DNA from 2 places in the Salipaludibacillus agaradhaerens genome. Region 2 is predicted to be linked to the other one. Evidence: predicted binding sites of a transcription regulator. Region 2 holds the regulator's gene; the other holds the start of a gene.
The links. The regulator CtsR, encoded in region 2, represses protease genes until heat stress. The targets are predictions, from matches to a motif close to ATGGTCAATAAAGGTCAAACA.
Positions count from the first base shown of each region.

Region 1: clpP (ATP-dependent Clp endopeptidase proteolytic subunit ClpP) is a predicted target of CtsR. The motif match lies at 10,134-10,154, and genes of this name have one in related genera.

Region 1 covers NZ_KV917378.1:3,584,075-3,600,666, forward strand. The annotation lists gene hisA (1-(5-phosphoribosyl)-5-[(5-phosphoribosylamino)methylideneamino]imidazole-4-carboxamide isomerase) at 1-576, shown strand, start outside; gene hisF (imidazole glycerol phosphate synthase subunit HisF) at 576-1,334, shown strand; gene hisIE (bifunctional phosphoribosyl-AMP cyclohydrolase/phosphoribosyl-ATP diphosphatase HisIE) at 1,331-1,975, shown strand; gene BK581_RS16430 (tetratricopeptide repeat protein) at 2,246-3,295, shown strand; gene trxB (thioredoxin-disulfide reductase) at 3,458-4,414, shown strand; gene BK581_RS16440 (NUDIX hydrolase) at 5,360-5,845, shown strand; gene rapZ (RNase adapter RapZ) at 5,868-6,764, shown strand; gene BK581_RS16450 (gluconeogenesis factor YvcK family protein) at 6,761-7,705, shown strand; gene whiA (DNA-binding protein WhiA) at 7,768-8,709, shown strand; gene BK581_RS16460 (HPr family phosphocarrier protein) at 8,779-9,036, shown strand; gene clpP (ATP-dependent Clp endopeptidase proteolytic subunit ClpP) at 9,293-9,889, opposite strand; gene rpoN (RNA polymerase factor sigma-54) at 10,627-11,964, shown strand; gene BK581_RS16475 (glutaredoxin family protein) at 11,978-12,226, shown strand; gene BK581_RS16480 (sugar-binding transcriptional regulator) at 12,703-13,725, shown strand; gene gap (type I glyceraldehyde-3-phosphate dehydrogenase) at 13,840-14,847, shown strand; gene BK581_RS16490 (phosphoglycerate kinase) at 15,005-16,189, shown strand; gene tpiA (triose-phosphate isomerase) at 16,208-16,592, shown strand, end outside.
Region 2 covers NZ_KV917378.1:2,728,836-2,745,427, forward strand. The annotation lists gene rlmB (23S rRNA (guanosine(2251)-2'-O)-methyltransferase RlmB) at 1-356, opposite strand, end outside; gene BK581_RS12780 (Mini-ribonuclease 3) at 358-771, opposite strand; gene cysS (cysteine--tRNA ligase) at 774-2,174, opposite strand; gene cysE (serine O-acetyltransferase) at 2,187-2,858, opposite strand; T-box leader at 3,094-3,329, opposite strand; gene gltX (glutamate--tRNA ligase) at 3,329-4,789, opposite strand; gene ispF (2-C-methyl-D-erythritol 2,4-cyclodiphosphate synthase) at 5,051-5,521, opposite strand; gene ispD (2-C-methyl-D-erythritol 4-phosphate cytidylyltransferase) at 5,518-6,216, opposite strand; gene BK581_RS12810 (PIN/TRAM domain-containing protein) at 6,339-7,439, opposite strand; gene disA (DNA integrity scanning diadenylate cyclase DisA) at 7,637-8,719, opposite strand; gene radA (DNA repair protein RadA) at 8,694-10,097, opposite strand; gene clpC (ATP-dependent protease ATP-binding subunit ClpC) at 10,344-12,806, opposite strand; gene BK581_RS12830 (protein arginine kinase) at 12,830-13,900, opposite strand; gene BK581_RS12835 (UvrB/UvrC motif-containing protein) at 13,903-14,442, opposite strand; gene BK581_RS12840 (CtsR family transcriptional regulator) at 14,464-14,934, opposite strand; gene BK581_RS12845 (MgtC/SapB family protein) at 15,131-15,835, opposite strand; rRNA gene rrf (5S ribosomal RNA) at 16,277-16,393, opposite strand; rRNA gene BK581_RS12855 (23S ribosomal RNA) at 16,476-16,592, opposite strand, start outside.

The sequences.
Region 1 (16,592 bases), 860 kb from region 2:
CTAGATGGAGCAAAAGAAGGTCACCCAGTTAATCATGCAGAAGTGATAAAAACAGCACGTGAGCTTTCTGCAAATATTCAAATTGGCGGAGGGATTCGACGCCAAGAAGATATAGAGACCTATCTAGAAGCAGGTGTCTCTCGTGTCATTCTGGGAAGTTCGGCTATTTCTGACCCCGAATTTGTTAAAAACATGCTTCATGTATATGGCGGGAAGCGTATTGCAATCGGGATTGATGCAAGGGATGGCTATGTTGCGACGCATGGTTGGCTACAAACATCTCAAGTAAAAGCAGAAGAGCTTGGGAAAGTATTGGCTGGGGAAGGTGCAGAAACGTTTATTATGACGGATATATCTAGAGACGGCATGCTATCAGGGCCAAATGTTGCGGCGATTGCTAGCTTAGGGCAAGCAACAAACAAGCAGGTCATTGCTTCAGGCGGAGTCAGTGATTTAACCGATTTAAAAGAACTTTTAGCTAACAAGGATAGTGGTATAGCAGGTGCCATTATTGGAAAAGCACTCTACACTAACCGTATTCATCTTGAAGTGGCTTTAAATGAGGTGAATCGTTAATGCTTACGAAACGAATCATCCCATGTCTTGATGTGAAAGAGGGAAGGGTCGTAAAAGGCGTCAAGTTTGTCAACTTACGTGACGCTGGAGACCCTGTTGAATTAGCTGCCTTTTATGATGAGCAAGGGGCGGATGAATTAGTATTTCTTGACATTTCAGCATCACATGAAGGCCGGGAAACAATGGTGGATGTAGTTGAAGAGGTGGCAGGAACACTTGCTATTCCATTTACCGTCGGTGGCGGCATTAATACGCTGGAAGATATGAAACGTATTTTAAGAGCAGGAGCGGATAAAGTATCGTTAAACACAGCAGCGGTGACAAGGCCGGAGCTTATTCGTGAAGGCGCAGATTTTTTCGGTTCACAATGCATTGTTGTGGCGATCGATGCGAAATGGGATGATAGACTATCGTCTTGGATTGTCTATACGCACGGTGGACGAAGAAAGACTGAGCGCGACGTTATCACTTGGGCACAAGAAGCTGTCTCTAAAGGTGCAGGAGAACTTTTAGTCACCAGTATGGATGAAGATGGGGAAAAGCAAGGGTTTGATGAGACACTAACGGAAAAAGTAAGTGAGGCAGTATCTGTTCCGGTTATCGCCTCTGGTGGTGCCGGTAACCAACAACATTTTTACGATGTATTTACGAACGGCAAAGCAGATGCAGCTTTAGCAGCCTCTATTTTTCATTACCGAGAGACGTCAGTAGCTGAAGTGAAAAAGTTCTTAAGAGAAAAGGGGCTGGAAATTCGATGAACATTGATCACCTTACGTTTGACGAGAGTGGATTAATTCCTGCTATTGTCCAAGATAATCAAACAAAGCAAGTACTCACTTTGGCTTATATGTCAAAAACATCACTAATGAAAACAGTTGAAACAGGTGAAACGTGGTTTTACAGCCGATCACGTCAAGAATTATGGCATAAAGGTGCCACGTCTGGTAATACACAAACTGTGAATAAAATTTACTATGATTGTGATCAAGACGCTCTTGTTGTTTTAGTAACACCTAAAGGGCCAGCCTGCCATAAAGGAGATGTGAGCTGCTTCTCTGAGCAGCTTTGGTCATTGGACGATGGACATGGGGGCGAGTCCTCTAAAAGGTTCGCCATTATTGAGGAGCTTGAACGGGTTATTGCTGAGAGAGAAGTAACTCGGCCAGAAGGTGCATACACAACATATCTATTCGATGAAGGTGTGGATAAAATTTTAAAAAAAGTTGGAGAAGAAGCGGCTGAAGTCATTATAGCGGCCAAAAATCGTGATAAAGAAGAGCTCACTTGGGAGAGTGCTGATTTCCTTTACCATTGGCTTGTTCTTCTTCAAGAACAAAAGCTTTCCCTTGATGATGTTTTACAGAGGTTAGAAGACCGTCATGGGGGGAACAAAAAGTGATTATTAACCACTCGGGAAACCGTTTCCGAGTGGTTAATCTTGCTCCTGTAAATGCCCATTATCTAAATCGTTATGACATACGACCTTGATTTCGTCGTTAATATTGTTTAAAAGTCAATGAATCTTCATTGTTCGGCTTTCTTTTGAGTAGGATTCGTTGTTACACTACTATAAGCGTGTTATACTGCAAATAGAATAGGCGAAATATGGGGAAATAAGTCAATTTAACGCTCTTTTATGAGTGAAGCGAAAGAATGGGGGCACACATATATGCCAGAAATTGAAACAAGGGCAAAAAAAGGGCGCGTGATCCCTTTTATACAAGATGGCGGTTATTTTTATAAAAAAGGAATTGAAGCTTACCAAAATAAGCAAATCGAAAAAGCTATTATGTACTTTGAACGGGCTATCCGCTTAGATCCGGAAGAGCCTGTTTTTATGTGTCAGCTTGCTATTGTGTTATCAGAACAAGGAAATTACGACCGTTCAAATGAATGGCTTCATAAAATTAAGTTTGACGTCGCTCCTGATATGAGTGAATGCTATTTCTTTATCGCTAACAATCTTGCACATTTAGGGGAATTTGAAGAGGCGAAAGAAAACTTAGAAGAATATTTAAAAATGGATGAGGATGGAGAGTTTGCGGACGATGCTGAATCGCTTCTCGACATGATTGAAAGACAAAAAGATCCGGCACGTGAATTTTCACCTGAGCAGCAAAAGATGCATGGCGGGTTCCACCTGATTGCATTATTAAATCGTGGAGATTTCTCAGAAGCTGAGCAGGAGGCACGGAAGCTAATTGGAGAAGAACCTGATAATTGGAATATGTATGTTTATCTTGCTGAATCCTTAATTTACCAGAATCAATGGGAAGATGCAGAGAATATCTTGCAGAATTTATTGTTAAAAGAAGAACCTAATTTTCTTGCTCAGTGTTTGATGGCGGTGCTACTCCATTTGAAGAGAGAACCAGAGGCAGCAACGTGGGTGAAAAACCTTGTGAACTTGCGGCCTATCGATACGTGGGATTGTCATTATTTAGCGAGGGCATTAAGTATGACAGGGGAGTATAAAATTGCTTTTGCATGGTATGATAAATTACTTGGCGACTATTCTCTACCAAAATTACCTCATATCACGCATCAAATGGCGATCCTTTCCTGGCATTGTGGTGATTTACAGACTGCAAAGCACATTTGGGAAGATATCCGTCAAGAAGACGTTAAGAAGCAAGGATTAATAACGTATTTATTGAGCGAGATTGAGAAAGGCAAAAAACCTTCTCATGATAGAAGACAATTCCTTTACCGCTCATAGAAGTGGTGAGCTAAAAAGTAGCATGAACTGGTTCACAACCGTTTAAACTAGAAAACAAATGACGGACTACTATGTGAGCAACTTCTTGGACTTCTTTTATTAAATTGAATAGTATAAACATGACAAGAAAACAACGAATGATTTACGCTAGGGAGTGAGATTATGAGCGAGGAAAAAATTTATGATGTTATCATCATTGGGGCAGGTCCCGCAGGAATGACAGCAGCAGTCTACACGTCCCGGGCTAATCTGAGCACTGCTATGTTAGAGCGGGGCATGCCGGGCGGCCAAATGGCTAATACTGAAGATGTTGAAAATTATCCAGGATATGATCATATATTAGGACCTGATTTATCTACAAAAATGTTTGAACATGCTAAAAAATTCGGCGCTGAGTATGTATATGGCGATGTGAAAGAAATTATCGACGGGAAAGAATATAAACGAATCGTCACAGGAAACGGAGAATATAAAGCTCGTGCAGTTATTATTACCACAGGTGCTAAATATAAAAAGTTAGGTGTGCCTGGAGAAGAGGAATTAAGCGGTAGAGGGGTGTCTTACTGTGCGGTATGTGACGGTGCCTTCTTTAAGGAGAAAGAACTTGTTGTAATTGGCGGGGGAGACTCAGCAGTTGAAGAGGCCGTTTATTTAACACGATTTGCGAGCAAAGTAACTGTCATTCACCGAAGAGATGAATTAAGAGCTCAGAAAATTCTACAGGAACGGGCATTTGAAAATGAAAAAATTGACTTTATTTGGAGTCATGTTGTAAAAGAAATCAATGGAGAGAACGGCAAGGTTAGCAGTGTGACACTCATTGATAAAACTGATGGATCTGAAAAAGAATTTAAAACGGATGGCGCGTTCATTTACATTGGAATGCTACCTATTAACGAGCCGTTTATTAATTTAGGAATTACAAATGAAGAAGGATATGTAGAAACAAACGAAGATATGGAGACGAAAATACCAGGGGTTTTTGCTGCAGGAGATATTCGTGAGAAGATGCTTAGACAAATTGTAACGGCAACAGGCGACGGCAGTATTGCAGCGCAATCTGCTCAGCATTATGTGGAGAGCCTTCTAGAAGAATTAAAAAAGACTGAACAAGTTTAAGTTGAATGTGGGACGGTCTTCTAAGACGTTAAAATAGGCTGAACGAGACAAGATAGTGACTCTTCGTCTCGTTTTTTGTGTGGTCTAAATAATTGACAAAGTGAATGCTCATGAAAGAAGATTAATAAAACGAACCATCAATCAGTGGGGGTTTTTGTTCTGGTTCCATTTATTGTTAGTTGAGTCAATAAGGATCTGTGATAAATGTTACAACAAAGTAAAAAAAGAACGAATAATTTTTTGGTGAAATTGACACATTTATTGGCGATTAAACCCGACTGAAATGAAAATATATTGGAAAAAAGAACAAAAGACCTGGTACCTGTACCATATGCCTAGGTCCATCTGTTATAGTTGAGGTTACTTTTTTTGGAATGCTACAACCCCAATGAATACAAGCAACTCACGAAATTTCATAAAAAGTAATTGTCACTTAACTCTTCTGTAACAATGCTGAAATAAAGAAAGGTTATTATATAGTTAGTAATTGACCCCCTTTTTATATATTACTTTTTGGCACAGGCAAAAGCCTGTGTCCTTTTTTTGTTTTTAGGAAGGCTATGGATAATGAGAAAACTGAAGTACTGGTTCATTCTTACTTACGCGATCTATCACAGATAAAACGAAGTTAATCGAAGGGCGAAAGTTAATAGATTACCGGCTCTCTCAATGAACGATTTACTTTATAGGTTCGATATTGGTCGTATTATAAGAGTTGTAGTATACTGATAGCGACCTCTGTTTCGTGATGATGATAGAAAATGTGATTAGATTTTCATGCAAAGTTAGAACGTTTTCTTTTTATTAATGATAAAATAAAAGAGAATAAAGAGGTTCTAATGTTATTCATCTGTTCGCATGTTTTTATACAAATAAATATGGCAGTATGACAATAAGCTTAAACACACAATGATAAACGAAACTTCCCTTGCGAGGTGATGGAAGATGCAACGTGTCACAAATAGTATATTGGTAAAAGATGGTGAAGTTTTGTTGTTAAAAAAACCGAGCCGAGGCTGGTGGGTGGCCCCAGGAGGGAAAATGGAGTTAAGAGAATCCATTTTAGAAAGTGCCACAAGAGAATACAAAGAAGAAACAGGAATATTATTACAAGATCCACAGTTAAGAGGGATTTTTACCTTTGTGATCGAAGAAAATGGTGAAGTGGTAAACGAATGGATGATGTTTACTTTTCGATCCAGCGATTTTTCCGGTCATTTACTCCCTGTATCACCAGAAGGTGAGCTAGCTTGGGTCCCTATAGAGGAAATTACTGACTTGCCTATGGCAATGGGCGATTACCTTATTTTTGAACATATACTGACAAAGCAAGGGATGTTGTACGGGACGTTTACGTACAATACAGATATGGAGCTGCTCTCCTACCGTTTGGAGGCAGAAGGAGAAATTGCAAAAACATTCAAGTCATAAGAAGGACAAGGGGGGAAGCCATATGACAGAACAACGGTCAATGAACGAGATAGAATTAGTCATTATAACTGGTATGTCAGGGGCTGGAAAAACGGTTGCAGTACAGAGTTTTGAAGATATGGGTTACTTTTGTGTCGATAATCTGCCACCAGCTTTAATTCCAAAGTTTATTGATTTAGTGGAAGGATCAGGAGGGAAAATGCAAAAGGTCGCTCTCGTCATTGACTTGAGAGGTCGAGAATTTTTTGATGATTTATTTGAGTCAATTAATACTTTATCATCTGATTCAGCCGTCACACCGCAAATTGTTTTCTTAGACTCAAAAGATGCAACTTTAGTGAGGCGTTATAAAGAAACAAGACGATCTCACCCTCTCGCTGAAAGTGGTGGGCCTTTGGAAGGGATAACAGCCGAAAGACGTATTTTAAATGATTTAAAAGGCCAAGCGCAAATCATCATTGATACGAGTGATCTTAAACCTCTTGAATTACGTGAACGCATTATACAACGTTTTTCTTCTGGGACTAAGGAAACTTTCAGTGTTCATCTCCTGTCATTCGGTTATAAACATGGCATCCCAATTGATGCAGATTTGGTTATTGATGTACGTTTTCTCCCAAACCCGCATTATATCGATCACATGCGTCCGAAAACTGGACTTGATAAAGAAGTGTCAGATTATGTATTGAAATGGAATGAAACCCAGCAATTTATTCAAAAATTAGATGACCTACTACAATATATGCTCCCTCACTACAAACGGGAGGGTAAAAGCCAACTCATATTAGCCATTGGGTGTACGGGTGGTAAACACCGCTCTGTGACACTTGCTGAACATTTTAAGAAACGACTCTCTGATTTAGATTTTTATACGTATGTGACACACCGAGATGCTGAAAAAGGTAAACGAGAGACGTGAAGAAAGCGAAAGTAACAGTTCTTGGAGGAGGAACTGGATTATCAGTTCTTCTTCGTGGTTTAAAAACATTTCCAGTTGAAATCTCTGCAATCGTCACAGTTGCGGATGATGGTGGAAGTTCAGGTAGACTACGTAAGGAATTAAATATTCCGCCTCCTGGAGATATACGTAATGTTTTAGTCTCTTTATCAGAAGTAGAACCCCTTGTAGAGGAACTTTTTCAACATCGCTTTGAAGATGGAAATGGTTTATCTGGTCATTCACTAGGCAACTTACTGTTAGCAGGAATGACCTCAATCACCGGTGATTTTGCTCAAGGAGTACAGGAAATCAGTCGTGTATTAAATGTTAAAGGAAATGTCTTACCGGCTTCAAATGAGCATCTCACTTTATTTGCAGAGTATACGGATGGCAGTTTAACTGAAGGAGAATCAAATATTCCTACGATTGGGAAGAAAATTAAACGTGTATTTTTAGAGCCGAAAAATCCCCAGCCTATGCCAGAAGCACTTCAAGCGATCGAGCAATCCGATTTAATTGTTCTTGGGCCGGGCAGCTTATATACAAGTGTGATCCCTAACCTCCTTGTCCCGGGGATGAAAGAAGCTCTTCTTCGCACAAATGCTATGAAAGTTTATATCTGCAATGTCATGACTCAGCCGGGGGAAACAGATGGTTATACGGTGTCAGATCATGTTCAGGCGATTGATGAGCATATTGGAGAACCAATCGTTGATGCGGTATTATTTAATAAACAACCTATACCGTATTCTTATGCAGAACGTTATAAAGAAGAAGGGGCAGCAGAAGTTCCGTTAGATGAGCAGGCATTAAAGGAATTAGATGTGCTTATGATCGGTGATGACCTTTTATATTTTGATAATGACTTATTGAGACATGATGCATTAAAGGTATCACAAAGGTTAGTATCCTTACTGTAAGTGTTCATCATACTATTCATGAGACGAGAAAAAATGTCACAGTTTATTTGGAGGTGAAACTAGTGTCGTTTGCTTCCATGACAAAAAAAGAACTAACGCAAATGGATGTGAAGGATTGCTGTTCAAAAGCGGAATTAGCAGCATTAATTCGAATGAACGGGGCTATATCTATTCGTAATATGCAAATTACATTAGATATTCAAACTGAAAATGCGGCCATTGCAAGACGCATATACACATTACTGAAAAAACATTTTCCTGTTCATGTAGAGTTGCTAGTAAGGAAAAAAATGCGATTGAAAAAAAACAATGTCTATGTCGTTAGAATATCGAAAGAGGCGAGACAAATTCTCGAATCTCTTCACATCGTCGATAATACGTTTACTTTCACACGTGAAATATCAGAGGACCTAGTGAAAAAAGACTGTTGTAAACGATCTTATTTGCGAGGAGCTTTTTTAGCGGGAGGATCAGTGAATCATCCGGAAACATCCTCATATCATTTAGAAATTTTTTCACTATATGAGGAACATAACCGTTCATTATGTGAGCTTATGGATCAGTTCCATATTAGTGCGAAAATGATTGAAAGAAAGAAAGGGTTTATACTGTACTTAAAAGAAGGAGAGAAGATTAGCGAATTTCTTAATGTTATTGGGGCTCATCAAGCATTACTTCGCTTTGAAGACGTGAGAATCATGAAAGATATGCGTAACTCAGTCAACAGATTGGTGAACTGTGAGACCGCTAATTTAAACAAAACAGTTGGTGCAGCATTAAGGCAAGTTGAGAATATACGTTATATTAAGGAAGAAGTAGGACTAGAGGCACTTCCTGAGAAGCTACAAGAAATAGCAAGACTGAGGGTGGAGCATCAGGAAGTAACATTAAAAGAGCTTGGAGAAATGGTTTCTGGAGGGAAAGTTAGTAAATCAGGTGTCAATCACCGCCTTCGGAAAATAGAAGAGTTCGCTAATAAACTTCGCGCAGGGGAAAAAGTGTAGCATCCCCTGTTTTCTTACACATCTATGAAAGCGCTTGAATAGAAAGATATAAAGAAGGAGGAGAAAGGGATGGTTGAACAAACAGTTACAATTAAAAGGAAAGCTGGTCTACAAGCTAGACCGGCAGCATTATTTGTACAGGAAGCAAATAAATTTGCCTCCGATATATTTATTGAGAAGGATGGAAAAAATGTTAACGCTAAAAGCATAATGGGAATTATGAGTCTTGGGGCCGCTGTTAACAAAAAAGTCCATTTAAGAGCAGAAGGCCCGGATGAGCAAATTGCCCTTAACACATTAGTTTCATTTATGGAAAAAGAGGATTAGCTAGTTAAAGATATTTAAAAGGTAAAATTCAGTTTTGTAAAAGAGTGATTTAAGAGGGCAAAAAGCAGTAGTAGGCATGATTATTTTATTTTTCACAGCTAAGTGTCCGTAAAACTCTCCTCTCAAAATAGAGAAGAAAGTTAACTCTATTTAGGTGGGAGCTAACGGACGCTAATTCCTGGTCACTGATTGAAAGCTCGTTTTATCCAAAGAAAAAGAGCGGTAACTACTCTTCCGCTCTTTTTTATCGCATATATTATTTTGTGATATCCGCTTTCTTTTCCATAACATCATCAATTAAACCATATTTTTTAGCAGCAAAGGCATCCATAAAGTTATCGCGATCCGTATCTTTTCGGATCGTTTCAATTGGTTGACCAGTGCGTTCAGATAAGATTTGGTTAAGCTTCTCTTTCATTTCGATGATACGCTTAGCGTGAATTTCAATATCTGAAGCTTGCCCTTGAGCACCGCCTAATGGTTGGTGAATCATCACTTCACTGTTAGGTAGGGCAAATCGCTTACCAGGTTCACCAGCAGCAAGTAAAAAAGCCCCCATAGATGCCGCCATACCGATACAAATCGTTTGAACTTTAGGACCTATGAATTGCATGGTGTCATAAATCGCCATTCCGGCTGTAATTGAGCCACCAGGACTATTAATATAGAGCGAAATATCTTTCTCAGGATCATCGGCAGCAAGAAACAGTAATTGCGCCACGATAGAGTTTGACACAGTGTCATCAATCGGTGTTCCTAACATAATAATTCGGTCTTTCAAGAGACGGGAATAAATATCGTATGCGCGCTCTCCACGATTTGTTTGTTCAATAACCGTTGGGACTAGATTCATAATTAGTTCCTCCTTTTTTTGTTCGTAAAATAAACGTGATTGCAGACAAACTCCATGATAAGAATGTCAATTAAGTAATGTTAAATAAAGCTGAGTGAAAAAGTATCATGCTCCTTAGAAACTTCAGGTAACCATATTATTTTTTCACTTATGTCTTTAGAATCGCGCTAAAATGGCTTGGGGTATGCTGACTAAAGCGAATGGGCCAAACGCAACTTCTAATTATGCTACCATCATAACCTTAATGGTCAATGAAGGTCAAATATTTTACATTACAAATAAATCTCTTTTTACTCCCAGTTTCATCATAACCGTTCTTGTTTAGTTTCAAACAACTATTGTTCTTTTTACAGTTTACTCAACACGGCGACTTACAGATAGCTTTCAGCCATACAATTATATGATAGCGGTTTTATCATGAGACCATATAGTTATTCATATCCGATAGTTGTAGACCTACACATATTTAATGTTTTTCTTAAAAACGATTGACTGATTGTTCCACAATCGAGGGTATATGCTCAACTCGGATGAAATTCTCTGTACATGGCGCATGTCTAGAGGAGTTTGTCTCATTAACATTGGAGGGGCGGCCAAACCAAAAACAAGGAATAAGGCACAGAGGAACATTGTTAAATTATTTAACATAGAAATAGTATAATCCTATTAAAACCTTGTCGCTCAGCCACAAACAAGAGATCGGATCATGTATAATAAGGTGAAGGGGGCTTGATCGGATGAGTATGGATTTTGGATTATATCAACAACAATCAATGAAACTAATTATGACGAATGAACTTCGACAAGCTATAACCATTCTCCAATATTCCGTTTCAGAGCTAAACGCTTACTTACATGAACAACAGCTTGAAAATCCTTTAATGGACTTTACAAACGAACAAGTCGTCGTAGAAACGGGGACACAAGATAGGCTATCAATGTATGATTATCCCTCTTTTCATGAAGGTGAAAATGATTATTCCTTGTTAGATCATATCAGTGATGAGACAGAGGGGTTGCAAGATTATGTGTTAAATCAAATTGGCATGATAAACTTAACTGACCATATGAGGCGTATTGTCACATACCTTTCTTTAAGTTTGGATGAGAACGGTTATTTAGCTCATTCAGCATTGGAACTGGCAGAAGACATGACAGAATGTATCAGTGATGTTCAGCAAGGGATTGCGATCATTCAATCGCTTGAACCATATGGAATAGGGGCTTGTAACTTAAAAGAATGTCTATTAATTCAACTTACTCATATGGAAGTTAAAGATCCGCTTACTGAGGCGGTTATTAAGAACCACTTGGATCTTTTGGCCAAAAATAAATATAAAGATATTGCTAAAAAAGAAAATGTGTCATTGGAAGAAGTACAGTATGTAGCTGATTTTATTCAAACCTTAAATCCGAAGCCAGGGGCACTTTTTCACAAGGAACTAGCCCGTTATGTCGTACCAGATGTCACAGTATCCCTAATAAATGATAGGTTCGTGGTGAAGTTAAATGAAGAAAGCAGGCCCAAGGTACGAATTAATCGTGACTATAAACGCCTGTTAACAAACCAGGAACAGCATGTTCAAACTTATATCAAACAAAAATATGACCAGGTACAGTGGCTCTCTCGCAGTATTGAACAACGTCATCAGACAATATTGAAAGTGATGAAGTGTATCGTTCAGAAACAATACAGTTTTTTTAAGCATGGTCCTGCGTACTTAGAGCCAATGACATTAAAAGACATATCATTAGAAGTTGGGATTCATGAATCTACAGTGTCGAGAGCTACTGTAAAAAAATATGTTCAAACTTCTTGGGGCCTTTATGAATTGAAATATTTCTTTAATGCTGCAGTAGGGAAAAAAACGTTCTCAGCAGCTTCTTCCGAACGTGTGAAAATTTATTTAAAGCGCTTAATTAATGAAGAGAACAAACAAAAGCCATTATCGGATCAAAAAATAGCTGATATTTTAAAAGAAGAGTATTTTATGAATGTATCAAGAAGGACCGTTGCTAAATATAGAGAAGAATTGCATATTCCTTCGTCATCTCAACGCAAACGATTTTCATAAAGGAGCGATTTAGTTGACCATCTATTTTTATACAAAGAGCGACTGCTCATTATGTGATGAAGGGTTTGAGACACTTCGAATATTACAAAACAAACATCACTTTTCAATTGAAAAAAGGGATATTTATACACAGGATGAATGGCTTGAAAAATATCAGATCCGTATTCCTGTTATTGAGACGGAGGATGGAATCGTTTTAGATGAAGGGATCATCTCTATTAATCACTTAGAAGAAAAATTCAATCATCTGTTTTCAATTTGAACCTATTTCATAAATTAAAATACACTTAAAAACGCCTAATATAGTGATCTCCCACTACAGACAAACGCTCACTAGAGGACTTCAGGTAAATGATGCGAGGAAACTGTTCACATCATTTACTTGAAGGTGTCGCTGTACTCTGGGAGTCACAGTGTTTCACTGTAGTCCTTTTTATAACGATCATGTGACAGCAACTATTTAATTTCTTGTTCGTCAATTGGAATATTCATTTTAGTTACAAAATGTTCACAAACAAACTTGTTGCTAACATTCCTTTTCCTTGCTACAATAAACATGTACGTAGTAAAAGTATGGCGTAAATGTATTGTTAGGAAACTTTACGCTTATCTAATCTACACATACTATCGTGGTTGTTTTTAAATGAAAGGGTCTTTTTTTCGCCTGGGTGGGACATAATATGTCTATAAGGGACCTGATGAGTCCCGAAAATTTGAGCGATGAAAAGGAGAATACCGATGAACATGCTGTTAGACTTGCAAAAAAAATTATTGCCTGACTTAGTAGATGTTCTCGGGCAACGATACCGTATATTACGGTTTATCCGCTTAATGCAACCCATTGGGCGGCGCACGCTAGCCAGTAATTTAGAAATGTCAGAAAGAGTTTTGCGGAGCGAAGTCACTTTCCTTAAAGATCAAGGTCTCGTTGAATTTGCTTCAACTGGAATGACATTATCCCATGAAGGGAATAATTTACTTGGTCAGCTGGAAGTGGTTATGAAAGACGTCTTTCACACAAGGACAATGGAAGAAGAGTTAAAAAGTAAATTAAACGTTCAAGAGGTTCATATCGTACCCGGGGATAGCGATGAATATCCATGGGTTCAAAAAGAAATGGGGCGTGCTTGTGTTAACCTCATTAAACAGAACCTTTCGCCGCATAACAATATTATTGCGGTCACAGGTGGCACATCTGTAGCAGCCGTGGCCGAAATGCTTATACCAGACTCAGATCTAAAAGAGACGCTTTTTGTTCCTGCTAGAGGTGGCCTTGGTGAACAGGTTGAAAACCAGGCTAACACGATATGTGCTACAATGGCGAGAAAAGCGATGGGAACGTATAAGTTACTTCACGTTCCTGACCAGCTGAGTAAGGAAGCATATGAATCTCTTGTGAGTGAGCCTTCGGTTCAAGAAATACTTGAGCTCATCCATTCAGCCACATTGGTTATTCATGGCATTGGTGAAGCTGAAACGATGGCAGTCAGACGCAACTCGTCTACTGATGTGTTAAAAAAATTACATGAAAAAAATGCAGTTGCAGAGGCATTTGGTTATTATTTTAATCACACAGGAGACATTATACATAAGGTCCGAACCATTGGCTTGCAGCTTGAGGATTTGGAAAATATTCCAACCATTATTTCAATAGCTGGTGGCGCATCAAAGGCACGAGCGATTGATGCTTATATGAAGCAGCGACCGAGTCAAACACTCGTCACTGATGAAGGGGCAGCAAGAGCCCTGTTAAAAAAATAAGTTTAGATCAGACTATATAAGATAATAGGAAATATGGGTGATTTTATTCAAGGGATTTATCTTTCCCTTTGATATAAATATAAAGCTTTAGTAAAACTAAGGAGGAATTTAATCATGGCAACAAAAGTAGGTATTAACGGTTTTGGACGTATTGGACGTGTCGTATTTAGACAAGCACTTCAAAATCCAGAGGTTGAGGTTGTAGCAGTAAACGACTTGACTGATGCCAACATGCTTGCACATTTACTTCAATATGACTCTGTTCACGGAAAGCTTGATGTGAAAGTAGAAGCTAAAGGGAATAACCTTGTTGTAAATGGTAAAGAGATCAACGTTTCTGCAGAGAGAGATCCTGCAAACCTTAAATGGGCAGAGCGTGGCGTAGACGTAGTTGTTGAATCTACTGGTATCTTCACAAAACGTGAAGCTGCAGCTAAACACCTTGAAGCTGGTGCGAAAAAAGTTATTATTTCTGCTCCTGCATCTGACGAAGATATTACTGTCGTTATGGGTGTTAACGAAGACAAATATGATCCAGCTAACCATCACGTGATTTCTAACGCATCTTGTACTACTAACTGCTTGGCGCCATTTGCTAAAGTCCTTAATGATAAGTTTGAATTAAAGCGTGGTATGATGACAACAGTTCACTCTTACACTAACGACCAACAAATCCTTGATTTACCACATAAGGACTACCGTCGTGCACGTGCAGCAGCTGAGTCTATCATTCCAACAACAACTGGTGCTGCTAAAGCAGTAGCGCTTGTACTTCCTGAATTAAAAGGAAAATTAAATGGTGGGGCAATGCGTGTTCCAACACCTAACGTGTCACTTGTTGACTTAACAGCTGAGCTTGGTAAAGACGTAACTGCTGAAGAAGTTAATGCAGCATTTAAAGAAGCGGCAGAAGGTGACCTTAAAGGAATCCTTGGTTACAGCGAAGAGCCTCTTGTTTCTAGAGACTATAATGGTAACGCGTATGCGTCTACAATTGATGCGCTTTCTACAATGGTTATGGAAGGAAACATGGTTAAAGTTATCTCTTGGTACGACAACGAAACAGGTTACTCTAACCAAGTTGTTAACCTTGTTGAGTATATCGCTAAAAAAGGTCTTTAATTTAACACGATTTATCGATCCTGGCGTTTGCCACTTTAAAGGAGACGGGCACGTGTCCTGTCTCCTTTAACTTATTACCTTGGGATCTTTCTTTTACCTAATGCTTAATAAAAAGGTTTGACAGACACTTGACCCACCCTAAAGGAGGCAACTTCCGATGAATAAAAAGTCAATTAGAGATATAGATGTAAAAGGAAAGCGCGTATTTTGCCGTGTGGACTTTAACGTACCAATGAGTAACGGAGAAGTAACGGATGATACGCGTATTCGTGCTGCACTCCCTACAATTCAGCTCCTTATTGAAAAAGGGGCAAAAGTGATTCTTGCTAGTCACTTAGGTCGTCCTAAAGGCGAAGCAGTTGATGAACTAAGGTTAGACCCTGTAGCAAAGCGCCTAAGTGATTTACTCGGACAAACTGTTATTAAAACAGATACGGTTGTGGGAGAAGAACCACAAAAAGCCGTTTCACAATTAAACGACGGCGATGTTGTATTAATTGAGAATGTCCGTTTTGAAGCAGGCGAAGAGAAAAATGATGGAGATCTTGCGAAACAAATGGCAGAGCTTGCTGATGTTTATGTAAATGATGCATTCGGTGCTGCACACCGTGCCCACGCTTCTACAGAAGGGATTGCAAAGCACCTTCCAGCTGTAGCAGGCCTTTTGATGGAAAAGGAACTAGAGGTACTAGGGAAAGCAATGGCAAATCCAGAGCGTCCATTTACAGCGATCATCGGTGGGGCAAAAGTTAAGGATAAAATCGGTGTGATCGATAACCTTTTAGACAAGGTTGATAACCTAATCATCGGTGGTGGACTTGCCTACACATTCATCAAAGCTCAAGGACACGAAATTGGCGAATCCTTACTAGAAGAAGATAAAATTGATTTAGCGAAGCAGTTCATGGAGAAAGCTGAAAAGAAAGGTGTTAAATTCTATATGCCTATCGATGGTGTTATCGCTGATAAGTTTGGCGAGGATGCCAATACACAAGTCGTTGCAATCGATGCGATACCTTCAGATTGGCAAGCATTAGATATTGGTCCTAAAACACTCGAAACATACCGTGATGTTGTAAAAAGTTCCAAACTCGTCATTTGGAACGGACCTATGGGCGTCTTTGAAATGGAGAAATTCGCTCAAGGTACAAAAGGTGTGGCAGAAGCTTTAGCAGATGCGGATAATACGTATACTGTAATCGGTGGTGGTGACTCTGCAGCAGCTGTTGAAAAATTTGACTACGCAGATAAAATGGACCACATCTCAACAGGTGGCGGTGCTTCCCTAGAGTTCATCGAAGGTAAAGAACTCCCTGGTGTTGTGGCATTAAACGATAAATAACTTTTAGGAGGCATTTTCATGCGTAAACCTATTATTGCAGGAAACTGGAAAATGAACAAAACGAAAGCAGAGGCACTTGAGTTTCTGAATGAAGTGAAAGGACGGGTTCCTTCTAATGATAAAGTTGACTCTGTTATTTGCTCTCCTTTCCTCTTTCTTGATGCACTCGTTCAAGAAGCAAAAGGCACTGATGTAAAAGTTGGCGCTCAAAACATGTATTTTGAAGAAAATGGTGCATTCACTGGTGAAGTGAGCCCTGTAGCATTAAGTGATTTAGGTGTTCAATATGTTGTTATCGGTCACTCTGAGCGTCGTGAGTTGTTCGGCGAAACTGATGAAACTGTTAACCAAAAAGTACATGCAGCTTTTAAACATGGCTTAACACCAATCGTGTGTGTAGGAG
Region 2 (16,592 bases):
GCTGTTCTTAAAATTGAGCCAAGGTTATGAGGGTCTTCAAGCTCGTCCAACAATAAGAGAAAGGGCGATTCATTTTTCGCACTAGCTCGTTCGAGAATCTTTTCTAAATCTGTATATTCATAAGGGGCAATTTGTGCCACGACACCTTGATGTGCTGCTTCTACTGCCATTTGATCCAGTTTCTTTTTTGGCACAAACTGAACCTGTATCCCTTTCTTCTTACTCAATTGCATAATTTCTGACATATGACTTTTTTGTGAGCCTTCAGCTATCCAAATTTTATTAACCACATGCCCCCCTTTAATTGCTTCTGCTACGGGGTTCTTACCAGCAATAAAATCATGCTTGTCAGCCATATTAATCCTCCTTTCCTTCAATCAAGTTAAAACTTTCGCTTACAATGGTATCCATTCTGCTTTCTTGGTCAGTTAAATATAAATAACCGATTAATGCCTCAAATGCTGTACTTAAACTATACGTAGCAGGGTCCGTATTTCTCGGAATCGTGCCTGATTTAGCATTCCTTCCCCGCCGTACGACCGCTAACTCTTCTTTTGTCAGTCTTTCTTTTTCAATAAGATAGGCAATGACGAACGCTTGCGCTTTAGCTGAGACATACCGCGTCGCTTCTCGATGTAATTTATTCGTTCTTACTTGACCTTGAGCGATTAAGCGATATCTTACATACATATCAAATACCCCATCACCCATATAGGCAAGCGCCAGAGCATTTAATTGCTCAGGTTCACGAATCGTTTCGTTCAGTTTCATCGTCATCCCCGCTTCCATCTTGTGCCTTGCGGGGTGTCTTCTAAGATTATATTCTTAGCTTTAAGTTCCTCACGAATATCATCAGCACGAGCAAAGTCACGATTTTTTCTAGCTGTTATCCGTTCTTCAATTAATGCTTCTACCTCTTCATCAAGCAATTCAGGATCTGTTTTTAGAGTGAGCCCAAGCACATAAGCCATATCGTCTAATTCTTTTAAGAAGGCTTTTAGGACATCTCGGTTTGTCTGTTTTTCTTCAAGGTAAATATTAGCCAATTTCACAAGGTCAAATATCGCTGCCACAGCATTAGCACTGTTAAAATCATCATCCATCGCTTCGATAAATCGTTTACGAAGACCAATGATATCACCAGTCCATCGGTCCGCTTCAACACCTAAACCAGCTGTTTCTTCCAATCGGTGAGAGATATTTAAATAGGTTGTCTTTATTCTCTCTAAACTGCTTTTAGCACTGGCCAATTGATCATCACTAAAGTTAATAGGACTACGATAATGCGCATTTACAATAAAAAATCTCACTACTTCTGGATCAAATTGACGAATGATGTCATGAACAAGAATGAAATTGCCTAGAGATTTAGACATTTTTTCATTATCAATGTTAATATACCCATTATGGATCCAATAGTTAGCCATTTTCTTCTCGTTTAATGCTTCTGATTGTGCTATTTCATTCTCATGATGTGGAAAAGATAAATCCTGACCACCTGCATGAATATCAATCGTATCACCTAAATATTTTTTCACCATAGCTGAGCATTCTATATGCCAGCCAGGTCTTCCATGCCCCCATACACTTTCCCAAGAAATTTCGCCAGGTTTAGCCGCTTTCCATAAAACGAAGTCTAGTGGATCTTCTTTTTTCTCGCCAACTTGAATTCTCGCCCCCGCTTGAAGGTCATCAACGGATTGTTGTGAAAGCTTTCCATAGCCATCAAATTTTCGTGTGCGAAAATACACATCCCCCTCCGATTCGTAAGCATAGCCTTTATCAACAAGCTTTTCAATAAAGCTAATAATTTCGGGCATTGTGTCAGTTACTCTCGGATGTTCATCTGCTTTCTTGACCCCTAAAGCACCTGTATCTTCATAATAGGCTTTAATAAAACGTTCAGCTACTGCCATCACGTCTTCACCCATTTCCTCAGCCGCTTTAATAATCTTATCATCTACATCTGTAAAGTTAGAGACGTATTGCACGTCGTAGCCCTTATACTCAAAATAACGTCTGACCATATCGAATACAACGGCTGGTCTCGCATTGCCAATATGAATATAGTTGTATACGGTCGGCCCGCAGACATACATCTTAATTTTCCCTTCTTCTATCGGTTGAAAGATCTCTTTTTTACGTGTCAATGTGTTGTATAGCTTAATAGCCATATGATGACCTCCTTAATGTGTCGTACGTTTTTCAATTTGTGTTGCCTCACGCTTTTTTAGTTCTAGTAATTCTTTTTTAACTTCTAACAATTCTTCCTCCAACGCTTTAAACTTGTCAGCGACTGGGTCAGGTAAACTAATATGATCTAAATTGTCTTTAATTTTTATCCCATCTTGGACAACAATTCTCCCAGGGATACCGACAACGGTAGAGTTGGGCGGTACTTCTTTAAGGACGACGGAGCCTGCACCAATTCTGGAATGGTGACCAATCCTCATTGACCCAAGTACTTTGGCTCCAGATGCTACCATGACATGGTCTTCTAATGTGGGATGGCGTTTCCCTTTCTCTTTTCCAGTTCCTCCTAATGTGACTCCTTGGAAAATAGTGACGTTGTCACCGATCTCACAGGTTTCCCCTATAACGACACCCATGCCATGATCAATGAATAGTCTTTGACCAATTTTAGCCCCTGGATGAATTTCTATCCCGGTAAAAAAGCGACTCACTTGTGAAATAAAGCGGGCGATAAAATACCATTTTTTATTCCATAGCCAATGAGTGAAGCGGTGACACCAGATAGCATGGACCCCAGAATAATTAATAATTACTTCTAATCGGTTCCTCGCTGCTGGATCTTGTTCTAGTACCACATCCACATCATTCTTTAATGTTTTAAACAAGGAAACCCCTCCTCCCTGTGTGATGAGATAAGTTAGATCTGTAAACAACTATGATGAAAGGCGAAACGACTAAAGGGTATATAATCCTTCAACTTCATTTTTTAGACGTCGATCGACTAAGCTTTTGCACTCTTTCCTAGGCCAGACTCGCTCTTTCTCATCAGTATTATAGCCAGTAAAAGTGTATAGGCGACCGTCATACTCGGATTAAAAAAAGCATCCCTGTGTCCTTCGACACAGAGACGCTTAATAAACGCGGTTCCACTCTGTTTGAGCACATGTCGCTTTACATGTACTCCCCTTTTGAAAGATAACGGTTTTCACCCGCTCCTACCTACTAAAGGTTCATTCTCGTTAAGAAGGAGACTCCGAGGTGCATTTCAGAGGGGACTTCATAAACTGCTTTCAGCCAGGGCAGTTCTCTCTTTAATGAGAGCCATCCTCTTACTTTTCCTCATCAGTTGCTTTTATTATAAATGTAAAACATCTTCTACACGCTTTTTAACAACCGATCTCCCAAGCAGTTCTATCGTTTGCATGAGATCGGGTCCGTGCACCTGTCCTGAAACAGCTACTCGTATCGGCATAAATAATTGTTTCCCTTTATGTCCAGTTTCTTTTTGAACCGCCTTTACAGCTTTTTTAATTTCTTCAGCTGTAAACTCAGTCAGTTCATCTACTTTAGTCATAAACGCAGTGAGCACTTCAGGAACTTGCTCACCTGATAAAATTTGTTTAGCTTCTTCATTATACGTGATACTTTCTTTAAAAAACAACTCTGTTAACCCAATGATGTCGGCTCCACAGTTTAATTTTTCTTGATGAAGTGTAATAAGGTGATAAGCCCATTCTTTTTGTTCCTCACTCATCATCTCTGGCAAGCGCCCTGCTTTTTTAAGATGAGGCAAGGCTAACCAAACCACTCGGTCCTTATCGGCGTCTTTCATATATTGATTATTCATCCAAGCTAGTTTTTGTGTATCAAATACGGCAGGTGCTTTAATCACCCGGTCAAGGGAAAATTGACTAATTAGGTCGTCTTTGGTTAGAAGTTCTTCTTCCCCACCTGGTGACCAGCCAAGAAGGGCAATAAAGTTGACGATGGCCTCTGGTAAATAACCTAAATCCCGATATTGCTCAACAAATTGAATGATCGTCTCATCGCGCTTACTCATTTTTTGTCTGTCTTCATTTAAAATTAATGACGCGTGGGCAAATTTAGGCGGTTCCCAACCGAAGGCATCGTATAATAGTATCTGTCTTGGAGCATTAGATAAATGTTCTTCTCCTCGGATCACGTGCGAAATTTTCATGAGGTGATCATCGATGACTACGGCAAAATTATAGGTAGGTACCCCATCTTGACGCACAATGACAAAGTCTCCAATGCCATCACTTTCAAACGTAACACGCCCACGTACTTCGTCATCAACTGTAATTTCTTGAGATTCAGGCACAAGAAAACGGATAACCGGTTTACGCCCTTCCGCTTCGTATGCTTTTCTTTGATCTTCAGTTAAATGACGATCTCTCCCACTATATTTAGGTGTTTCACCTCGTGCTCGTTGTGCTTCCCTCTCAGCTTCAAGCTCTTCTGTTGTCATGTAGCAATGATAAGCTTTTCCTTCTTTTATGAGTTGGTTGACGTATTGAGTGTAAATATCGAGCCGCTCCATGCTTTTATAAGGAGCGAACGGGCCGCCAACATCAACACTTTCGTCCCAATCAATACCAAGCCATTTGAGGCTCTCTAATAACTTTTCAGTCGCTGCCTCCACATTTCGTGCTTGATCTGTATCTTCAATACGGACGATAAATTTCCCATTTTGATTTCTTGCATAAAGATAGTTAAAAAGTGCAGCTCTTGCTCCACCTATATGTAAGTGCCCTGTTGGGCTTGGAGCAAATCTTACACGAACTTGCTGAGTCATAATCGACACCTTCCATTTCTAAAAATGTACGTTTCCCTTTAGTGTAACTTATTTTTTCATCAGATACTAACTGTTTGTGTCTACCTCTATGTCAACAGGAAGGCTTCTAAAACAGCAGAACAGAACATCTCTTTTGGAAAAATTCGTTAACCTTTTTCTTAAATATCATTCTCCATTCTACTCTTTTCAACATTCCCTTACCATTACTGGCCTCTGACGTTAAACGACAAAGTCTCATCAGAGCTCACATGATGTCCTTTTTTACTTTATTAGTAGCACCACTACTTGTGAGGCAATGCCTTCTTCTCTACCGGTAAAACCGAGCTTCTCTGTTGTCGTGGCCTTTACATTCACCTGAGAAGGCTCAGCTTCTAGCAATTCGGCAATCCGCTCTCTCATTTGATTAATATAAGGTGCCATTTTAGGCTTCTCAGCCATTATCGTACAGTCAATATTCCCTAACTTGTAGTCGTATTTTTTTACTAATGTCCATACATGGGCTAAAAGGTTAGCAGAATCTGCATCTTTGAAGTTAGGATCTGTATCAGGAAAGTGCTTTCCGATATCTCCTTCCCCTATTGCTCCTAGACAAGCATCAGCGATCGTATGTAATAGCACGTCGGCATCTGAATGACCTAATAACCCTTTATGATGAGGTATTTGAATACCGCCTAATATAAGGGGTCTACCTTCTACTAACTGATGTACGTCAAAACCTTGTCCTATTCTCATGTGTTAGTTGCCTCCTTACGCTTCTTGATGATGGCTTCAGCAAAAAGCAAATCTTCTGGTGTTGTGATTTTCAAATTTTCATAATTTCCTTCTACTATCGCCACTGGTCTATTTAAATACTCCATGAGACTGGCGTCATCTGTTCCTACAAATCCTTCATGAGCCGCTTTTTTATGCGCATTTTTGATCTCTTCTAAATGAAAACCTTGCGGGGTTTGAGCTGACCAAAGGGCGGATCTATCAACTGTTTGTACAATTTCGTTATCATCCACAAGTTTTACAGTATCTTTTACAGGAACAGCGATAACAGCTGCCCCTTTCGCATCTGTTGTTTTGACAACATGATGCACGTCCTCTAGTTGGATGAACGGTCTTGCACCATCGTGAATTAACACGATTGGATTGCCGTCGATCTTTTGCAAGCCACAGTAAACACTTTGCTGTCGTTCTTCTCCCCCAACCACAATATGTATAACGTTTTTTATCTTATATTCTTTTATCAATGATCTAATGGATTCTTCCTCATCCTTATTAACTACAATGACAATCCCTTTACATAGAAGATCCTCCTCAAACACACGAAGCGTGTGAATCAGGAGGGGTATTTTATCTATTAATAAAAATTGTTTGTTTTTCCCTGCATTCATTCGTTTACCTTGACCAGCTGCAGGAATAACCACGTAATAGTTTTGCATAAATAACCTATCCTTTATTTTTTGTTTTTTAAAATAAAAGGTAGAAAAGATCGGATGGTCTCGACACTGAACCGTAGCATTTTAACGTTGGCCTTGACACGCTGTCCGATCTTTTATGCCTATTAAAGTGCTTTTTCTAATAATTTTGGTTTAGCAAAAATCATGCGCCCAGCAGATGTCTGCAGAACACTTGTGACAATAACCTCAATGTTTTTGCCAATATAATTTCTGCCTTCTTCCACAACGATCATCGTTCCGTCATCTAAGTAAGCAATTCCTTGATTTTGTTCCTTACCATCTTTAATGACTTGAACGCCCATCTCTTCCCCTGGGAGAACTACTGGCTTGACTGCATTAGCTAGGTCATTAATGTTTAACACATCAACCCCTTGCAAGTCACATACTTTATTTAAGTTAAAATCATTTGTAATGACATAGCCTTCAAGAACTTTCGCTAATTTAACAAGTTTGCTGTCTACTTCCTGAATTTCTTCAAAATCACCTTCATAAATTTCAACTTCTACAGGTAGCTCTTTTTGAATTTTATTTAAGATATCTAAACCTCTACGTCCACGATTACGTTTTAGAACATCTGAAGAATCAGCTATATGCTGCAATTCTTCAAGAACAAATTCGGGAATGAGCAGAGTACCTTCAAGAAATCCCGTTTGGCAGATGTCAGCAATACGCCCGTCTATAATAACACTCGTATCAAGGATTTTTAGTTTTCCTCTCTCAATACCACTTTCGCTATCAGGATTTTTCTTAGAATCTTTAGAAGATGACCTGTAACTTGGGAAGAGCCCCATTAGCTCGTCACGCTTCTGAAATCCGACTTGAAATCCTAAATAACCAAAAAATACTGTTAAAACAAGGGGTAACACTGAGCTTAAGATAGGTATCTCCACACTGTCCAGTGCGACCGTAATCAGAAATGCTAGCATTAGACCAAGCACTAAACCAAGTGTTCCAAAAAGTAAATCTGTTACTGGAAATTTAACAAGAGTCTCTTCGATAAATCCAATAAAGCTAACGATATTATCTACAAACCACACGAGAGATAAATATAGAATAAGTGCACCAATGATCGCACCGGTGTACCCATTGATCAGCCACTCCGGAGCTGCATTAATATTAATAAGACGAATCAAATCCGGTATAAAAATATAGCCGATCGTACCGCCAGTAAATAAAATTAGCAATTGAATCATTTTGCGAAGCATGTACGTCACCTCCTTTTACTATTATAGACAACCCTTCTAAATACAAACATAAAATGATTAAAATCACAAAAAGTTACATATTAAATCATAGTCATACCATACCACTGGGCTTTAAAATTGTCAATTATAGCAAATAATCAATTATATCTCTCATTGATAGTATTCGTCAAGAGTTGATTTTTTATGACAGTTTTCTTTTAAATATGTCGGTCTATAAATAATTGTTCTTGGATCCGAACGAGTCCATCTTTTATTTTTTTGGCTCTCGCTTCTCCAATACCATCGACATCATCCAACTCATCAATGGTTGCTCGTAAAATAAAAGGTAATTCATTAAAACTGGCAATCAAGTTGTCTATGACCATTGGAGGGATTCTAGGGATTTTGTTAAGGATCCGGTAGCCCCGTGGATAAACTGTCTGCTCAGCTAAATTCGCCACCCGACTGTACCCGAGTAGCTTGACTATCACTTGATCATCGAGCAATTCGTCAGTGGATAACCTTTTTAATTTTAATAAAACTTCTTCAGGGTCCAATTTATCATCTTTCATATAATCTTTAATTAATAGCAATGCTTCCTTTTCAGTATTTAAAACGAGTTCTTCTAGTTGCATCGAAATGAGACGCCCTTCATTACCTAGCTCGTTTACGTAGTTTAAGATTTCCCCTTTAATGCGCAATACCATCTCAATCCGATGCATCACTTGAGATACTTCCTGAAATGTAACTAATTCCTCAAGTTCTAATGCCCCTAAATTTGTGATGCTTTGGTCAAGAACCGACTTGTACTTTTCAAGTGTTTGGATAGCCTGATTAGCTTTTGTAAGAATGACACCTATATCTTTTAAAGCATACCGATGCTCACCTTGATAAAGGGTAATGACGTTTCGCCTTTGCGAAATAGATATCACAAGATTACCAGTTTGTGTTGCCACGCGTTGAGCCGTCCTATGTCTAATACCCGTCTCTGTGGACTCTATTGTATTATCCGGCACAAGCTGGGTGTTTGCATAGAGGATTCTACTTCCATCTTCACTAAGTATAATCGCACCATCCATTTTTGCCAGCTCATAGAGGTAAGCAGGAGAGAAATCACTATTTATGAAGAAACCGCCATCCACAATAGGTACCATCTCATTGGTGTAGCCTAAGACGATTAACCCGCCCGTTTTTGCTCGTAGTACATTATCGATACCCTCTCGTAAAGCTGTTCCTGGCGCTACCAGCTTTAGCACATTGGCGATAAAACCGGCTTTATAGTTCAAACTTTGGTGATCCACTGGATACCCCTCCTAAAGTCACGTCAATCGCTTCATTCACACTACTTACGCCTGTCACTTCTATACCTGAAGGGATCGTCCAACCCCCTTCATTTTTTTTAGGAATGATCACACGTTTAAATCCCAGTTTTACCGCTTCATTAACCCGTTGTTCAATCCGTGTCACTCTTCTCACTTCTCCGGTTAACCCTACTTCCCCTACAATCGCATCCGCTGGAGCAGTTGGTGCATCACGGAAACTCGAGGCAATTGAAACTGCTATAGCCAAGTCGATGGACGGCTCATCAAGCCTGACGCCCCCTGCTACTTTGACATACGCATCATGATTCTGAAGCATCATTCCTACTCTTTTTTCAAGTACAGCCATGATAAGAGAAATTCGATTATGGTCAATACCTGTTGCCATACGCCGAGGATTACCGAAGCTTGTAGGTGAGATAAGTGATTGTATTTCTACTAAAACCGGTCGCGTTCCTTCCATAGAAGCCACCACTGCTGAGCCAGCTGCTCCTGTGGATCGTTCTTCCAGAAATATCTCCGACGGGTTTAGTACTTCTTCAAGTCCTTCTTCTTTCATTTCAAAAATACCAATTTCATTTGTGGAGCCGAAGCGATTTTTCACTGCGCGAAGTATGCGGTACGTATGATGACGTTCACCTTCGAAGTATAAGACAGAGTCAACCATATGTTCGAGAATACGAGGACCTGCAATAGAACCTTGTTTTGTGACATGCCCTACAAGAAAAATGGCAATGCCTTTTGTTTTTGCAATACGCATAAATGCTGAGGTACATTCTCTTACTTGAGAAACACTCCCAGGAGCACTTGTGATACTTTCTAAATATACGGTTTGGATAGAATCAATTATAACTAATGATGGCTTCATTTCTTCGATCACTTTTTCAATGTTATCTACATCTGTTTCTGCTAAAACAAATAATTGATCATTGCCGATGCCAAGTCGGTCAGCACGTAATTTCGTCTGCTTTGTTGATTCCTCGCCTGAAATATAGAGAACGCGTTGTTTACGTTCGGAAAGAGTAGAGGAAACTTGCAATAAAAGCGTCGATTTTCCAATACCCGGATCGCCTCCAACTAAAACAAGTGATCCAGGCACAATTCCGCCACCTAGTACACGGTTTAATTCATTAATATAAGTGCTTATACGAGGTTCTTCGGTGCGTTCAATAGCAGTAATAGGTTCTGGTTTTACCGTTCGTTTTTCTCCTGTTGAGAATCCCCGTTTTGGGGCCGATGAATCTGATTCAATTTCTTCAACGAGTGTATTCCAATTTTGGCAGCCAGGGCATTTCCCCATCCATCGGGTGGATTCGTAACCACAATCTTGACACACGAATTTAGTTTTTCTCTTCGCCATTCGTTGACCGACTCCTTTAAAAAATAAACTATGTGGGTATCATTTTAGCACGTAAAAATGGTTTATAGGGCCGTTAGTTTAATCCGGGTTTTATCATTATGTACGATTTATAATAATTATGAAGTAAAAAGGAGAAGTTTCTTAATTTAAGAACTTCCCCCTTTCCGTCTTTATAACACTAACGTAAAATCTATATGTCAGAAGTCTTTAATCGGGTGGCAGAATCTCACTTTTCCTTTTCATAAATTATGATTTAGCTTTAGATTTCCTCGGCTTTTTTGAGACGACAACATACTCATCATCTTTAACGTCAATGGCTACCGATTGACCTTTGGCTAACTTACCTCTAAGAAGTTCCTCGGACAATCGATCTTCAACTTGCTTTTGTAAAGCACGGCGCAATGGGCGAGCACCGTATTCAGGATCAAATCCTTCATCGGCAATTTTCGCTTTTGCTTTTTCTGTTAATTCAAAGTTAATATCCTGGTCTGCTAAGCGTTTTTGCAGTTCATTGGCCATAAGGGTCACAATTTCTTTGATGTGCTCTTTCTCAAGAGAGTGGAACACAATAATTTCGTCTATACGGTTTAGGAACTCTGGGCGGAAGCTTTTCTTCAATTCGCCCATAACCTTACCTTTCATGTCTTTATAATCTTCTCCAAAGCGGTGTGCAGTAAATCCTAGACTTTTTTCTTGTCTCAGTACACTTGCGCCTACGTTTGATGTCATAATTATGGCTGTGTTGCGGAAATCAACCCGACGCCCTTTAGAGTCTGTTAAGAAGCCGTCTTCTAGTACTTGAAGTAATATATTAAATACTTCTGGATGCGCCTTTTCAACTTCGTCCAGTAATATTACTGAGTAAGGTTTGCGACGGACCTTTTCAGTCAACTGTCCACCTTCTTCATGACCTACATACCCAGGAGGTGAACCGACTAAGCGGCTTGTCGTATGTTTTTCCATAAATTCGGACATGTCAATACGAATAATCGCGTCTTCATCACCGAACAACGATTCAGCAACAGCCCTTGCCAATTCTGTCTTACCTACACCTGTTGGTCCAAGGAAAATAAATGAGCCGATCGGACGTTTTGGATCTTTGAGACCGGCACGAGCACGACGAATGGCTTTTGAAACAGCTTCAACTGCCTCGTTCTGTCCAATAACTCGATTATGAAGGATCTCTTCCATTCGAAGAAGACGGTCTGTTTCTTCTTCGGCTAGTTTACTTACTGGCACCCCCGTCCACGTAGAGACAACAGATGCGATATCTTCCGTCGTCACTTCTGAATCTTCTTGTCCTTGCTTTTCTTTCCATTCATTTTTTAAGGAATCTAGTTCTTCGCGTAGCTTTTGTTCCTTATCTCTTAAAGAGGCTGCTTTCTCAAATTCTTGGCTTTGCACAGCTGCATCCTTTTCCTTACGAAGTTCTTCAAGATTGTGCTCTTTCTCCTTTAAGTTAGGCGGAGCTGTATAAGATCTAAGTCGCACTTTTGAGGCCGCTTCATCTATTAAATCAATGGCTTTATCCGGCAAAAATCTGTCTGATATATAGCGATCTGATAATTGTACAGCCGCTTCGATTGCATCATCCGTAATAGTGACACGATGGTGGGCTTCATAACGATCTCTTAACCCGCTTAAAATCTGAATAGATTCATCTGTTGTCGGCTCATCTACTTGAATCGGTTGGAAGCGTCGCTCAAGGGCAGAATCCTTTTCAATGTATTTTCTGTATTCATCAAGTGTTGTGGCACCGATACACTGTAACTCTCCTCGAGCAAGAGACGGCTTTAGAATGTTAGATGCATCAATGGCGCCCTCAGCTCCACCTGCACCAATTAACGTATGAAGTTCATCAATAAAGAGAATAACATTTCCCGCTTGCCGAATCTCTTCCATCACTTTTTTCAAGCGGTCTTCAAACTCTCCCCGATATTTGGTTCCTGCTACTACGGTCCCCATATCTAGCGTCATAACTCGTTTGTTTCTAAGAGTCTCTGGTACTTCATTATTAATAATTTGTTGCGCAAGCCCTTCAGCAATAGCTGTTTTACCAACACCAGGTTCCCCTATTAATACTGGATTATTTTTAGTACGTCGGCTAAGGATTTGAATAACGCGTTCAATTTCTTTTGATCTTCCAATCACCGGATCAATTTGATCTTCTTTAGCTATTGCCGTTAAATCCCTTGCAAGACTATCAAGTGTCGGTGTGCTAGCATTTGTAGCCCCCGTTCCTCCACCTGCTTGCTGCTGACTATTAGCTGATTCACTTGAACCTAAAAGCTGTAGCACCTGCTGCCGTGCTTTATTTAAGCTAACGCCTAAATTGTTAAGAACACGTGCTGCCACACCTTCTCCCTCACGAATCAACCCTAATAAAATATGCTCAGTCCCTACATAAGAATGTCCAAGTTTTCTCGCCTCATCCATCGATAATTCTATGACCTTCTTCGCTCTTGGCGTGTAGTGAATCTGTTTAGTTGTTTCTTCTCCTTTACCGATTAAATTCTCCACTTCAACTTGGATTTTTTCTGAACCCAACCCTAAAGCTGAAAGCGCCTTAGCAGCAATCCCTTCTCCTTCACTTACTAAACCAAGCAAAATATGCTCAGTTCCTATATTGCTATGACCTAATCGGCCAGCTTCTTCTTGAGCTAATGCTAAAACCTTTTGCGCGCGTTCTGTAAATCTTCCAAACATCATATATAGACACCTCCATAAATTAATTAAATATCTCCTTCAAGTTTTAATCGTTCTCTAATAATGGCCGCTCTGCGTTCGTCACGCTGAGAGGTCCCTAACTGTTCACCTGCATATTGCTGTAGAAAACCCGGTTGGGTCAATATCATTAATTCATTTAAAATCTTGCCATTTACATCTTTTATGACTCCTATATCAATACCTAGTCTTACATCGGACAATCGTTGCATGGCTTCTTTTGATTCCATACTTCTACTATATGACAAGATACCATATGACCGATAAATTCTATCTTCAAGCTGATTTTGCGATTCTTCACTTAATAACTCTCTAGCTGCCCGTTCATGTTGTATTAATTGTTTTACAACACTTCTTAAATCCTCAACAATATCTTGTTCAGATTTTCCAAGTGTTGTCTGGTTAGAGATTTGAAACAGGTTACCCAGTGCCTCACTACCTTCCCCATAAATCCCACGTACGACAAGACCTAATTGATTAATGGCTGGTAATATTCTGTTAAGATTTTTGGTAAGGACTAGAGCTGGCAGATGCATCATGACTGAAGACCTTAAACCAGTCCCTACATTAGTAGGACAGCTTGTAAGGTACCCTCTTCTTTCATCAAATCCAAAATCAAGTTTTTCCTCCATCCAGTCGTCCATACTATTTGCAAATTTTAAAACTTCATCTAGCTGGAAACCTGATAATAAGCACTGAATTCTAAAATGATCCTCTTCATTAATCATAACGCTTAAAGACTCATCTTCACTTAGAAGGACTGCCCCTTCTTTTGCACTGTTAGCAAGATTAGGACTAATTAAATGTTTCTCCATTAAAACTCTTTTTTCATTTTCTTTCAAATCATTCATTTTTAGAAGTTCTAATTGGCCAAACTGACGATGAGAATGGTTAGCAAATTTATGGTCCACTTGATGTTGAATACCTTGCAACTGCTCTTCAGTTGCTAATATTGGAAAAGGAACGTTTTGTAAGTTTCTAGCCAATCTAACACGGCTACTTATGACAATATCTGCATCTGGTCCTTCATTTTTCATCCAAGGACTAACCGCCTGACTAATAAATGATTCTAGGGACATGGTTATTCACCCCCCTTTTTATGCAGGGTTGTTTCTAGAGAGCGTATCCGATCTCTTGTTTCCGCCGCTTCTTCAAAAGCTTCATTTTCAATCAACTCTTTTAATCGTTCTTTTAATTCTTCTAATTCGCGATGAACATGTAAGTCTTTCCCTTTTCGTTTAGGTATTTTACCTTGGTGACTAGCATTCCCTCCATGAATACGTTTAAAAACAGGGTCTAGCTTTTCATCAAAGCTTTTATAGCACTCCGCACATCCAAACCTTCCTAATTCAGCGAACTTTTGATATGTCATACCGCAATGTGTACATTTTAACTCAGGACGTGGTGTATCAAATGATTGCTTTTTTGTTGAGGAAAATGGTTGATCCGCATCCAGAAGACCTGATAACAACTGGTGAATAGAAAAACTATTAGAACCAGGGATATACTCCCCTTTGTCTTTCGCGCACGTTTCGCAAATATGAAATTCTGTCTTTTCACCATTTATAATCTTTGTGAAATGCAGGCTTGCTGGACGCTGTTGGCATTCTTGACAAAGCATGTTAATCCCTCCCCAATTAAATTAATCATGTTCTTTATACTTTAAAGTAGTGAGCATTGCTTTCAAAATAGTTGCCCGTAATTCATCCCTGAACGGGAGTTGTATATGAAGGACCTCTCTATCTAAAGCACTTTGCATAATATTCGCTTCTCTTTTAGTAATAGCCCCTTCTTCAAATAGCCTCATAACAATATTAGTAGCAGCCGTTTGAGATACACCGTGACCAATCAACTCGATTAATTGGTCAAATAGGGCAAGCTGGTTGGCTGCCTTGACTTTAATTATTCGTATGTAGCCGCCGCCTCCACGCTTACTTTCAACCATATACCCCTTTTCCACAGTGAAACGTGTTCGAATGACATAGTTAATTTGAGAAGGCACACAATCAAATTGCTCTGCTAACTCACTGCGTTTAACTTCGATAACTTCTTGCTTCGTTTTTTCAATTGTATTTTTAAGATAGTGCTCGATAATATCCGATATATTTCTCATCTGGCCCCCTCCTCCACTAAAAGCTTTGATATCAACCTAAGGTTATTCATAAATAATCTATGTAATTCCTTTATCTATTGCACCATTCTGACTTTGACTATATTTGACTTTAATTATATTATAACGTTTTTTATAAATCACGCAACTTATTTGCTCTAATCATTAGTTATAATCGTCATTATTTTACTTTTTCATTCTATTCACATTTAATTGTAATGCGATGTATAAAGTCAAACTGATGTAATTCCTCTGTCATGTTGTTTAAGCTAGCCCCCTCTTTATATTCCACTAAAAACCGATATTCAATCAACGACTTTTCATATTCGCTACTTTTTTTCTTCTCCGATATTATCCCTTTTAATTTTATTTCATGTCCTTCTATTGTTCTCACTAATTCATTTAACTTCACATATTTTCCCTCTGTTAAAATTATAAGTTGATATTTTGGATCTTGTTCTCCTCCAAACCTAAAAGGGGCCTTACCTAAAAGAAATAAACTTAATATGACAAGACACGTTGTTATAATGGCAGGCTCATACATACCAGCGCCTACAGTCAATCCAATTGCCGCCACGACCCAAATAGAAGCAGCTGTCGTTAAGCCTCTCACCGTATAGCCTTGCACTAAAATTGTTCCTGCTCCTAAAAAGCCTATTCCCGAGACCACATAAGAAGCAAGACGAGATGGATCAAATGTAACCACATTTTTATTTTCAATAATATACTCTTCAAAACCGTAAAAGGCGAGGAGCATTATTAAACAAGAACCTACACTTACTAATAAATGTGTTCGAAATCCCGCCGGATGCTGATGAAACTCCCTTTCAACTCCAATTAACCCACCTAAAATAGCGGCGGTTATTAACCTTACTATCATAATAGTTAAATCATTTTCAAACATTTGCTGGTCCCCCTTTTACAATAACGTTCATTCCTGTGAGTCATTATTATTCAACTTAAACTTCATTACCCTTTACCTTTTTAAATAAATCGGATTTAATCTTAATCATAATTTATAAGAACCATCCTCTTTTCTGTTAAGGATCGTACTTAGCGTATCAATGTTATATAAAAAAAGAACATTCTCCTAAAAGAATGTCCTTAGTCGCTCAGCAACGTCCTACTTTCACAGGGGGACGCCTCCACCTTTCTTCGGCGCTCTGCGGGATTGGCTGAACGGCGCATCTCTTCGTCACCTACATTCGTCCAGTGCTCATGCCCATAGGGCACTCCGCGCTTCCCTCTCTTGCTTCCTCGACCTGCTTGTCCTTCCAATCCCTCGTATCAGCGCATCATTCTATACATACAAAAAAGACATCCTCATAAGAGAATGTCTTTAGTCGCTCAGCGACGTCCTACTTTCACAGGGGGAGAGCCCCCAACTATCATCGGCGCTGGAGAGCTTAACTACCGTGTTCGGCATGGGAACGGGTGTGACCTCTCCGCGATTGTCACTGAACATATCAAGGTCTTATCGACCTTTCAAAACTGGATAACGGGACTGATAGGACATCATGTCTTAGAGAAAAGACGACTTGCTTTTGGTTAAGCCCTCGATCGATTAGTATCTCTCAGCTCCACATGTTGCCATGCGTCCACCCGAGACCTATCAACCTCATCTTCTCTGAGGGATCTTACTCACATAAAGTGATGGGAAA